DNA from 2 places in the Streptomyces cynarae genome. Region 2 is predicted to be linked to the other one. Evidence: riboswitches for the same ligand, from Rfam matches in the RefSeq annotation. Region 2 holds a riboswitch; the other holds the start of a gene.
What was found. Region 2 has a riboswitch for S-adenosylmethionine ahead of N8I84_RS06335 (amino acid ABC transporter permease). Riboswitches for the same ligand answer to the same signal wherever they lie in the genome.
Positions count from the first base shown of each region.

Region 1 (5,853 bases), 2.8 Mb from region 2:
TGGTAGTCCTGCACCACGACCGCCGCCCCCTCGGCCGCCTCCTCGGCCAGCGCCTCGGCGAACGCGCGGTTGTAGGCCTCGTACGACGACCACGCGTGCCGGAACTCCCTGCCGAAGACCGGCTCCAGCGGAGTCTGGTACAGCATGTGGTGGACGAACCACAGCACCGAGTTCGCGATGCCGTTGTACGCCTCGGAGAACACCGTCGGGTCGATGTCGAGCATCCGGACCCGCCGCCCGCCGGTGTCGGCCGGATCAAGTGCGCCACCCGTGCGGCGTACCGCCTCGCGGTCGCCGTCGTTCAGGGCTGCGCACACCCAGACCGCGCCCGCGTCGGGGCCGATCGCCGACAGGCCGGACACCAGGCCGCCCCCGCCGCGTTTGGCGGTGAGCCGCCCGGAGTCGTCCAGCGCGTACGAGACGGGGCCGCGGTTGGATGCGACGAGGATGCGGGCGCCGTGCGCATGCTGCGTGGAAGCCATGCCACGAAACCTAGCCCGAGCCGAAAACGCTCAAACGTACGGTTCGGCCGTATGCGGAACCGTGTCCGTCACGTCCGGACGCCCGGCAGAGCATGATTCAGGCCACCTTTCGTTCCATGTACTCCGCGATCTCCGCCATCGGCGGCCTCTCCTCCACGTCCACCGAGTACGTGCGGGGCTGGAAGCGGCCCTCGACCCGTTCGAACTGCGTGAGGACCGGGCGGACCAGATGGCCCCGGGCCAGGCGGAGCTGGGCCGTGCGGTAGATCGCGGCGGCCATGCGGCCGAGCGCCTGGCCGTCCTGGTGGCGGTGCTTGCGCACACCGACGTCGACCTGGGCCAGTGCGTCCAGGCCCACCAGGTGCAGCGCGTCCACCAGCATGCCCAGCTCGACGCCGTACCCGACCGGGAAGGGGAGCCGTTCCAGCAGGGAGCGGCGGGCCGCGTACTCGCCGCCGAGCGGCTGGACGAATCCGGCGAGCTGCGGCCAGTGCATGTTCAGCAGGGGGCGCGCCATCAGTTCCGTGACGCGGCCGCCCTGTCCCGCGGTCCTGCCGGAGGCGGGCGAATCCGACTCGGTGCCGAGCGGCCGGTCGTACATCGCCTTCACCAGGTCCACGTCCGGGTCGGTGAGCAGCGGGCCCACGATCCCGGTCACGAAGTCCGACGAGAACTCCTTCAGGTCCGCGTCCACGAAGCAGACGATGTCCCCGCCGGTGACGAGCAGGGAGCGCCACAGCACCTCGCCCTTGCCGGGCACGGCCGGTATGCGCGGCAGGATCGTGTCGCGGTGCACCACCCTCGCGCCGGCCGCGGCGGCGACCTGGGACGTGCGGTCGGTGGAACCGGAGTCGACGACGACGATCTCGTCGACCAGCGGAACCTGCCGCACGAGGTCGTGGCGGATGACGGAGACGATCTCGCCGACCGTCTCCTCCTCGTTGAGCGCGGGCAGCACGACGCTGACCGAGGAGCCCGAGGCTCGTTTGGCGGCCATGATCTGGTGGAGCGGGCGATCGGTGACGGACCAGGAGCGGGTGCTCAGCCAGCGCTCGACTTCTTCCAGCACAGTCTGCGGCTCCTCACGTTCGTACGGGGTGGGGGGTGAGTCGGTGACGGTCGAACTGTCTCTCTTGTGATCCATCTCGCGGTTCGGACGACTATCTCAACTCTCCCGGCCGTCGGTTACAGTCTTGAACAACGCCGGTGACCATCGCATGTCGGGGTCCACCCCCGCCCGCCCCGGCGAAACAACCACATACAGCTCATCCAGAGGGGCAGAGGGACACGGCCCGGTGAAGCCCCGGCAACCCTCCAGTCGGCTCTCGTCTTCGCAGGCGGGGCTCCCGGCTAGGGAAGGTGCCAATTCCGTCTCACGGCGAGGTGCGTCGTGGGGAAGATGAGGAGAAAGGGCCTCGCCTGACATGGCTGTGCAGACAGTTGCAAGCACCACCGACTCCGTGAACCTCGGCCCCGCCGCGGCCCTGTCCTGCCGCGAGTGCGGCCACCGGGTGCCGCTCGGCCCGGTCTTCGCCTGCGAGGAGTGTTTCGGCCCGCTGGAGGTCGCCTACGACTTCTCGGGCTACGACACCGAGGAGCTGCGGAAGCGTATCGAGGCGGGCCCCGCGAACATCTGGCGCTATGCGCCGCTGCTGCCGGTCCCGGCGGACGTCGCCGACAAGCCGAACCTCAACCCGGGCTGGACCAAGCTCGTCAAGGCCGACAACCTGGCGCGCGAGCTGGGAGTCACCGGCGGGTTGTATGTGAAGGACGACTCCGGTAACCCGACGCACTCCTTCAAGGACCGCGTGGTCGCCCAGGCCCTGGAGGCGGCGCGCGTCTTCGGCTTCACCACCCTGTCCTGCTCCTCCACCGGCAACCTCGCGGGCGCGGTCGGCGCCGCGGCGGCCCGCGCCGGCTTCCGCTCCTGCGTGTTCATCCCGCACGACCTGGAGCAGGGCAAGGTCGTCATGGCCGCGATCTACGGCGGCGAGCTCGTCGGCATCGAGGGCAACTACGACGACGTGAACCGCTTCTGCTCCGAGCTGATCGGCGACCCGGCGGGCGAGGGCTGGGGCTTCGTCAACGTCAACCTGCGGCCGTACTACGCGGAGGGCTCCAAGACCCTGGCGTACGAGATCGCCGAGCAGCTCGGCTGGGAGCTGCCGGACCAGATCGTGGTGCCGATCGCCTCCGGTTCGCAGCTGACGAAGATCGACAAGGGTCTGCAGGAGCTGATCAAGCTCGGGCTCGTCGAGGACAAGCCGTACAAGATCTTCGGCGCGCAGGCCGAGGGCTGCTCGCCGGTGTCGACGGCGTACAAGGCGGGCCACGACGTCGTACGGCCGCAGAAGCCGAACACGATCGCCAAGTCGCTGGCCATCGGCAACCCGGCCGACGGCCCGTACGTCCTGGACATCGCCCGCCGCACGGGTGGCTCCGTGGAGGACGTGACGGACGAGCAGATCGTCGAGGCCATCAAGCTGCTGGCGCGCACCGAGGGCATCTTCGCCGAGACGGCGGGCGGCGTGACCGTCGGCGTCACGCGCAAGCTGATCGAGAACGGCGTCCTCGACCCGGCGAGGACGACGGTCGTCCTCAACACCGGGGACGGTCTGAAGACGCTGGACGCGGTGGCCGACACGGGGCTGACCGCGACGATCCGTCCCACCCTCGAGTCCTTCCGCGAGGCCGGTCTCGTCTGACCTCCGCCCGCCACAACCCACCAGCCGTACCCCGACCGGAGGTCATCCCCCGATGAGCGTCACCGTCCGCATCCCCACCATCCTGCGCACCTACACGGGCGGCCGAGCCGAGGTCGCCGCCGAGGGCGCGACCCTCGCCGAGGTCATCGCCGACCTGGAGAAGAACCACACCGGCATCGCCGCCCGCGTCCTGGACGACCAGGGCAAGCTGCGCCGTTTCGTCAACGTGTACGTGAACGACGACGACGTCCGCTTCGAGCAGGGCCTTGAGACCGCCACCCCGGACGGCGCGGGCGTCTCCATCATCCCGGCGGTCGCGGGCGGCTGACGGTCGTTCGGACGCGCGATCCTTACCCTCGGTAACGCAGGTAACCGAGAGTTCATCGAATTGCCCTCTCCGTGAGAGAAACGGAGGGGGCAATTCTGCATGGTTGAGCGGGGTACAGTTGGGGAACGCGCTCCCGGACTCCCCTTCCGGGTCCGCGATCAGCTGCCGCGCGCCCGACAAGAAGTAGCCAAAGTGTGCAGGGCTTTTGCGCCATTCATTCCCTTTGCCCGGCCCGACTTGCCCTGAATTCAGGCGAATTCTCCGTACATTCCCGACCGGTCGGACCCCGAATTCTCGTCCGATTGACCTGTTGCAGACGGCAGTTGGACAGATACATTCAGCCGCGGTCGACGCGTTCCGGCGCACGCCCCCAACCGTTGGGGGGTGAGGTCTGACCCGGATCCGCGAAGTGTGGATCTGTGCAAGGGCCAGTAATAGGGGAGTTAGGCATGGCTCAGGGCACCGTCAAGTGGTTCAACGCGGAGAAGGGGTACGGCTTCATCGCGGTCGACGGTGGTGCGGACGTCTTCGTCCACTACAGCGCGATCCAGATGGACGGCTACCGCACCCTTGAAGAGGGCCAGCGGGTCGAGTTCGAGATCTCGCAGGGTCAGAAGGGCCCGCAGGCGGACATGGTCCGCGTGACCGCCTGATACAACGCGCCGACGACTGAACTGTTCGACGTGTCGAGGGGCTCGTATCCCGTCCGGGGTACGGGCCCCTCGGTCGTGTCCGGCCACCGGCTCCTCCAGGGGGCGCGCAGCAGCGTCCACCTGCGGATCATGCTCCCGAGTTCACCCTCCGGTCCCCGAGAGCCGCTTGCACTCGGCAGGGGCGAGTGCTAATCATTGGCGTTAGCACTCTGAAGGTGAGAGTGACAACAGAAGGACCGGGTCGGTGAGGCCGCGGACCGGGTGGGGCAAGGAACCTCCGGTCGGGGCCGTCCGTCGCGGGCGCGGGCGCGGTCCGAAGTAATCACCCCCAGTCCTGGGAGGACCACTTCACATGGCCAAGATCATCGCGTTCGACGAGGAGGCGCGGCGCGGCCTCGAGCGCGGCATGAACCAGCTCGCGGACGCCGTCAAGGTGACCCTCGGCCCCAAGGGCCGCAACGTCGTCCTCGAGAAGAAGTGGGGCGCCCCCACGATCACCAACGACGGTGTCTCCATCGCCAAGGAGATCGAGCTCGAGGACCCGTACGAGAAGATCGGCGCCGAGCTGGTCAAGGAAGTCGCCAAGAAGACGGACGACGTCGCCGGTGACGGTACGACCACCGCGACCGTGCTGGCCCAGGCGCTGGTCCGCGAGGGCCTGCGCAACGTGGCCGCCGGTGCCAACCCGATGGGCCTGAAGCGCGGCATCGAGAAGGCCGTCGAGGCCGTCTCCGCCGCCCTGCTCGAGCAGGCCAAGGACGTCGAGACCAAGGAGCAGATCGCCTCCACGGCCTCCATCTCCGCCGCCGACACCCAGATCGGCGAGCTGATCGCCGAGGCCATGGACAAGGTCGGCAAGGAAGGCGTCATCACCGTCGAGGAGTCGCAGACCTTCGGTCTGGAGCTGGAGCTCACCGAGGGCATGCGCTTCGACAAGGGCTACATCTCGGCGTACTTCGCCACCGACATGGAGCGTATGGAGGCCGTCCTCGACGACCCGTACATCCTGATCGCCAACTCCAAGATCTCCTCGGTCAAGGACCTGCTCCCGCTGCTGGAGAAGGTCATGCAGTCGGGCAAGCCGCTGCTGATCATCGCCGAGGACGTCGAGGGCGAGGCTCTGTCGACCCTGGTCGTCAACAAGATCCGCGGCACCTTCAAGTCCGTCGCCGTCAAGGCCCCGGGCTTCGGTGACCGCCGCAAGGCCATGCTCGGCGACATCGCCATCCTCACGGGCGGCGAGGTCATCTCCGAGGAGGTCGGCCTCAAGCTGGACAACGCGACCCTGGACCTCCTGGGCCGCGCCCGCAAGGTCGTCATCACCAAGGACGAGACCACCATCGTCGACGGTGCCGGCTCGGCCGACCAGGTCTCCGGCCGCGTCAACCAGATCCGCGCCGAGATCGAGAACAGCGACTCCGACTACGACCGCGAGAAGCTGCAGGAGCGCCTGGCGAAGCTGGCCGGCGGCGTGGCCGTCATCAAGGCCGGTGCCGCCACCGAGGTGGAGCTCAAGGAGCGCAAGCACCGCATCGAGGACGCCGTCCGCAACGCGAAGGCGGCCGTCGAGGAGGGCATCGTCGCCGGTGGTGGCGTGGCCCTGGTCCAGGCGGCGCAGAACTCCTTCGAGAAGCTGGACCTCGACGGTGACGAGGCCGTCGGCGCCGAGATCGTCCGCAAGGCCC
Region 1 covers NZ_CP106793.1:4,124,793-4,130,645, reverse strand. Annotated here, with positions in the region: gene N8I84_RS18875 (alpha,alpha-trehalose-phosphate synthase (UDP-forming)) at 1-482, opposite strand, end outside; gene N8I84_RS18870 (glucosyl-3-phosphoglycerate synthase) at 580-1,551, opposite strand; SAM riboswitch class I at 1,745-1,888, shown strand; gene thrC (threonine synthase) at 1,907-3,187, shown strand; gene N8I84_RS18860 (MoaD/ThiS family protein) at 3,240-3,515, shown strand; gene N8I84_RS18855 (cold-shock protein) at 3,965-4,168, shown strand; gene groL (chaperonin GroEL) at 4,521-5,853, shown strand, end outside.
Region 1: linked by a shared signal. The riboswitch ahead of thrC (threonine synthase) and the one ahead of N8I84_RS06335 (amino acid ABC transporter permease) in region 2 are both predicted to bind S-adenosylmethionine.

Region 2 (5,853 bases):
CGTGGTCGGCGGCCTCGTCGAAGAGGTCGGTCACCAACTCCTGTGCGTCCGGGCTGTCGTAGGCCTCGATGCGGGGGATCGTGCGGCGGCCGAAGTGGGCGGCCTCGTTCGGACGGGCGGTGATCAGCACGCGCAGGCCCGCACGGCCCGTGCTGACGTAGTCGAGAGTGGCGATCGCCTTGGAGATGTGGAACGGCTCCGTGTGGGTGGCCACCACGGTCGGCACCAGCCCTATGTGCCGGGTCAGTGGCGCGACACGGGAGGCGATGAGCACTGCGTCCAGGCGTCCGCGGACCTGGTCGGTGCGCTCGTCCGGGTCGAGGAAGTGTGAGGACTGAGGTCCGAGGCCGTCCTCGATGGTGACGAAGTCGAGCAGACCCTCTTCGGCTTCGGTGATCAGGTCGGCCCAGTACCGGGCCGTGAACAGGTCCCGGGGCCGGGCCACGGGCTCGCGCCAGGACGCGGGATGCCAGCCGGTGCCGTCCAGGGCGAGGGCAAGGTGCAGATGGGAGGGGGAAGTCGAGGACACGAGTGGGTGCCTTCCTGAGGTCCGTACGAGAACGCCGGCCGGCGCGAGCGGGCGCGGCAGGGGGCGAGCGCAGCGAGATGGGGGGGTACACCCGGCCGAAGGCTGGGAACGCTCAGGAGCAACAGAGCGCGCCGGCCACGCGCAGCAGGTCGATGTGGGCCCGGGAGTGCAGAAGCGGACGGCGGGACGGGTTCAGGGCGCGGGCGTGCACGGTGCGGGTCACGTCCTGCACCTCCGTCCGAACAGCCGTCGTGGCGCGCAACTCGTCTCAACGACAACAGTCCGGCCCCGCCGTCTGTTCCGCACTCCGGGAATCCCTGCGGTCAGGAGTTGTCGAGCGGCAGCCCGGGCGGGTTGACCTCGGACTTGGCGACGGCCTCGTTGGACAGGTTCCAGGCGGCCAGCCACTTGGCGTACTGACCGTTCTCGATCAGGTGGTTGATGGCGTCGGCGAGCGGTTTGGCGAGCCCGCTGTCCTTCTTCGCGGTCGCAGCGATCAGGCCTTGCAGGGACTCGCCGGCACCGGAGAACTCACCCGCGTTGCGGGTCGCCTGGGGCGTGTTCGCGACCTGCCTGATGTGGTAGGCGATACCGGGGTTGGGGCCGAAGTACGCGTCGATCTTGCCGCTGGACAGCGCCAGGTAGGTGCCGTTGCGGTCCGGGTAGTACTTGACGGTGAGCTTCTTGCCCTCCTTGGCCAGCTTCGCCTTCCACTCCAGGAGGATCTTCTCCTGGTTGGTGCCCGAGCCGACCGAGACGGTCCTGCCCGCGAGGTTCTCGTAGTCGCCGTCGAAGTTCCAGGTGCTCGTCCTCGGCACCTCGAAGGCCAGGTTGTCCTGCCGGTAGGAGGCGAACTCGTACTTCTTCTTGCGCTCCTCGGTGTCGGTGACGTTCGAGAAGGCCACGTCGACCTTGCCGCTGTCGATGCCGACGAACAGGTTCTCCCAGGTGAAGTTCCTCAGCTCGGGCTTGAGGCCGAGGACCGCGGCGACCAGGCGGCCGAAGTCGGGTTCCGCGCCGGTGAGGGTCCTCTGGTCGCTGCCCACGTACGCCAGCGGTGCGAAGCCGGAGGGCAGGGCGCCGATGCCGATCTCCAGCTTGCCGCTCTTGCGGATGGCGGCGGGCAGTTCGGCATTGAGGGATTTCACCTCGGACACCTTGAGGGCGGTCTGCGTGGCAGCGCCGTTGGAGAGCTGCCCCACGGTGACCCTGCCGGAGGATGCGCTGTCCGTGTTGGTGGCGGCGTCGCTCGTGCCCCCGCATGCGGCGAGTCCGGCGGCGAGGGAGGCGACGGCGGTGCCCGCGGTGAGGCCGCGCAGGAGTCGGGTGCGGAGACTGAGAGTGGGCATGACTGTCCTTGTTCGGTGAGCGGTGAGCGGTGGCGGTGGTGGCGCGGGGGGAGGCTGTGGAGCGGAACGCGGAACCGGCGGTTTCAGAGCACCTTGCTCAGGAAGTCCCGGGTCCGCTCGTGCCGCGGGTTGTCGAGGACCTCGGCAGGCGGCCCCTGTTCGACGATCCGGCCGTCGTCCATGAAGATCACCCGGTCGGCGCATTCGCGGGCGAAGCCGATCTCGTGGGTGACGATGACCAGCGTGGTGCCGCCGCCGGCCAGGTCCTTGATGACGGCCAGCACCTCGCCGACGAGTTCGGGGTCGAGCGCTGAGGTGGGTTCGTCGAAGAGGATGACGCCGGGCCGCAGGGCGAGCGCGCGGGCGATGGCGACGCGCTGCTGCTGGCCGCCGGACAGCTGCCGCGGGTAGGCGCCGGTCTTGTCGGCGAGTCCGACCCGGCCGAGCAGGTCCAGGGCGAGGTTCCTGGCTTCCGGCTTGGTCAGCTTGCCGGTCGCCACCGGCGCCGCCGTCACGTTCTCCAGCACGGTGAGATGCGGGAAGAGGTTGAAGTTCTGGAAGACGAATCCGATGCGGCTGCGCTGGCCGAGGATGACCCGCTCGCTCAGCTCCTTGAGGTGGTCTCCGTGTCGGCGCACGCCGATGGGTTCGCCGCCCACGCTGACATGGCCGCGGTCGGGCTTCTCCAGGTGGTTGATCACCCGCAGCAGGGTGGACTTGCCGGAACCGGACGGGCCGAGGATCACGGTCACCTCGCCCGGTCGTACGGTCAACTCCACGCCGTGCAGCACCTGATGGGCGCCGAACGCCTTGCGCACGTCGTGCACCTGGATGGCGGCGGGGCGGGTCCGGAGCGTGTCGGTGGTCATACGGCGGCCTCCCTGCGCGCACGGGCCCGCAGATCGGCGAGACCGGTGCGGAGCTTCTGCAACGGGGTCGGCGGCAGCGCGCGGGTGGCGCCGCGGGCGTAGTACCGCTCGACGTAGAACTGGACGACGGACACGAGGCTCGTCAGGATCAGGTACCAGACGGTGACGACCAGCAGCAGCGGCACGATGTCGCCGGGGTAGGTGCTGCCCATGGTCTGCGCGGAGCCGAACAGGTCGAGCAGCGACACGTAGAACACCAGTGACGTGCTTTTGACCAGGCCGATCAGCTGGTTGACGTAGTTCGGGGTGATGGACCTGAGGGCCTGCGGAAAGACGATCCGCCTGAACTGGTGGCCCTTCGGCAGGCCGAGTGCGGCGGCCGCCTCGTGCTGGCCCTGGTCGACCGAGAGGATGCCGCCGCGGACCACCTCCGCCGCGTACGCCGCCTCGTTCAGGCTCAGTCCTACGACGGCGACGACCATGTCGGTGGCGAGCTTGGACTCGTCGAAGCTGAAGAACGCGGGGCCGAAGGGCACGCCGACGCTCAACGTCTTGTACAGGGCGCTGAAGTTGAAGAGGAAGATCAGCACCACGATCAGCGGTATGGAGCGCAGCGCCCACACGTACGTCCAGCTGACCGCGCGCAGGACCGGGCTCTTGGAGAGCCGGGCCAGCGCGAGCACAATACCGCCGAGCAGGCCCGACACGGCGCTGAGGGCGGTGACTTCGAGCGTGATGACCAGCCCGTCGAGGATGGTGGGGCGCAGGAACCAGTAGGCGAAGCGGTCCCACTGGTAGAACGGGTTGGACACCAGGCCGTGGACGAACTGGGCCACGAGGACCAGCACGACCGCCGTGGCGATCCAGCGGCCCGGCCGGCGCAGGGGCAGCACCCGCTGGGCCGCGAGGGGCTTGGCCGCGGTCTCTTCGTCGGGTGGCGCCGGGGCGAGGGACACGGCGGCTCCCGGGGTTCACTCATGACAGGCTCCAGCGGAGTCGGAAGCCCCGGGCGGCGCGCCGCGGCACCGCCTGGCGACGCGGGGCCGCGGCGTGACGAGGCTGGTGAAGCGCAGTGCACCGGGGACGGGACGGAACGAGGGCGCACCGCGGCGGCGGTGCGCGTCAGGGATTCAGAACGCCGTCAGCCGTGACAGCGGGCAGAGCCCGGGGTGGTACACAGTGCGCTGTTGACGCGGAGCAGGTCGACGGAACGGTTGGCGCACAGCAGGACGAGGCCGCGGAGCCGCACTGCGGCTGTCCTCGAGGCTGCGTACATCACCGTCTCCGTCGTTCTTCCGGCCCGGGGGGGCCACGCGCTTACCGAAACGTCATCCGGTCGGGTCGTCACCTGGGGCACCCCACCGCGGTGCGAGGGTTGCCGGTCAGCCAGCCAGGGCTTGTCGCTGACGCTCATGACCTTTCTGGCGTCAAGTCAATACAGGCGCCGTAAGCGATGTCAACGTGCGTCCGGCAGGTGATACGTGCTCAGCGGCGCCGTTCTCCCGCTCAACCGGTGTGGGTCGCCGCGCCGTTGGGGACGTGCGAGGCCCAGTCCAGGATCTGCACGGCGGCGCCCGCGGCCTCCAGCCCCCGGCAGTGCGCGTGGTGCCGTCGGGCGATGCCGGCGTGGTCGAGGTGCGGACCGAAGGCGGGGTGGGCGGCCAGCCGGCGGGCGTACGCCCACAGGTGCGGGTGGTCGGCGATGCGGTGCACCGCGGTGGCGTCCAGGTGCCAGCGGTGCACGGTGTCGAGCTGCACCAGGCTGACCCACAACTCCACGTCCGCTGCGGTGAGGTGGTCGCCGAGCAGGTACTCCTGACGGGCGAGCCGTCCTTCCAGTGACCGCAGGGTGCACAGCAGCGAGGTGAGCGCGGCGTCCCGTTCCTCCGTGTCGGCGTCGACGCGTCCGGCGCGCTGGGCGGCCGCGTCGATGCCCTGCTCGCACAGCCGCTGGACACCCTCGATCTCGGCGTCCGCCCCGTACGGATACAGCGCGGGGTGGTCCGTGCCGAAGTGCCGCGCCAGATCGCGCATGATGTCCGGAGCATGGGTGCTGACGATCCGGCCCGACCAGTCGTCGCTGAGCACCGGCGTCAGGGCGGCTCCGGGATAGCGGTGGGCACTGGCCTCGTACAGCGGACGCAGCGCGGAGTACTCGCCGCCGGGTCCGTCGGGCACCGCGGGCAGCAGCGTGACGGGACAGACGTCCTCGAGGCCGAGCAGGCTGTGCGTGATGGCTATCCGCAGACAGTGCGGACACGCCGGCGACAGGTGGAGACGGTAGCGGCGCGGCACGGCGTAGTGGCCGCTGCGGGCGTCACAGCCGATCCGGCCGCGGAAGGCGGGGACCGGCTGTGCGGACGGGAGTGCGGTCAGGGCATGGGCGGACATGTCTCTCCCGAGGTTCTGGGACGCGAGGGTGCGGGGGCGGTGGCCCGCGGGCAGGCGGCGCTCCCCGGCGCGAACGGCGCGGGGTGGCGGGGACGCGGGGTGGCGGGGCGCGGCGCGGCTCCGCCTGTTTCAGCGCCGGCGGCTGCTCGCGCTGCAGACGCGCAGCAGATCGATGTGAAGGCGGGAGGTCAGCAGGAGGGACTGCCGGCGCGTGCGATGAACACGGCTGATGACCGGCCTCGGGCGCCCCATGGTTTCCCTACCCGTCCACTAGGAAATCTCCCATGAAGTGTCGATCCGGCTCCGGCCCGCGTCAAGAGGGTGGTCCGCAGAGTGAGAGGGACGCGTCTCACGCGTGGTGGCTCCCTCGACCGGAGGCAATCGGGTGGTCCGACCAGCTGATATACGGGCCCGCCCGGCAGGGCGTGCCGAGGACCGCCGCGTGGGCGGGTCAGGCTTCGGGGGACCACCCGGAACCGTTCGGACAAGGAGCCCATGGATGAGCCCTGAAAGCAGGACGCCCTTCTCTCTCGGACCGCTGGCGCGCGAGAGGTACCGGAAGGCCGGCAAGCTCGCCTCGCTTGCGCTCGTGATGGCGGTCGGACTGGCCACTCCCGCCGCAGCCGTCGGACGCGGCGAGACCGTACGCCCGACCGACAGCTGCGATCACCACACGACCGACGCCGGCGGCGACCACGACAAGGACAAGTGCCCC
Region 2 covers NZ_CP106793.1:1,333,681-1,339,533, forward strand. Annotated here, with positions in the region: gene N8I84_RS06320 (LLM class flavin-dependent oxidoreductase) at 1-529, opposite strand, end outside; gene N8I84_RS42685 (putative leader peptide) at 642-752, opposite strand; gene N8I84_RS06325 (ABC transporter substrate-binding protein) at 853-1,878, opposite strand; gene N8I84_RS06330 (amino acid ABC transporter ATP-binding protein) at 1,962-2,747, opposite strand; gene N8I84_RS06335 (amino acid ABC transporter permease) at 2,744-3,703, opposite strand; SAM riboswitch class IV at 4,056-4,165, opposite strand; gene N8I84_RS06340 (glutathione S-transferase C-terminal domain-containing protein) at 4,254-5,138, opposite strand; gene N8I84_RS06345 (hypothetical protein) at 5,638-5,853, shown strand, end outside.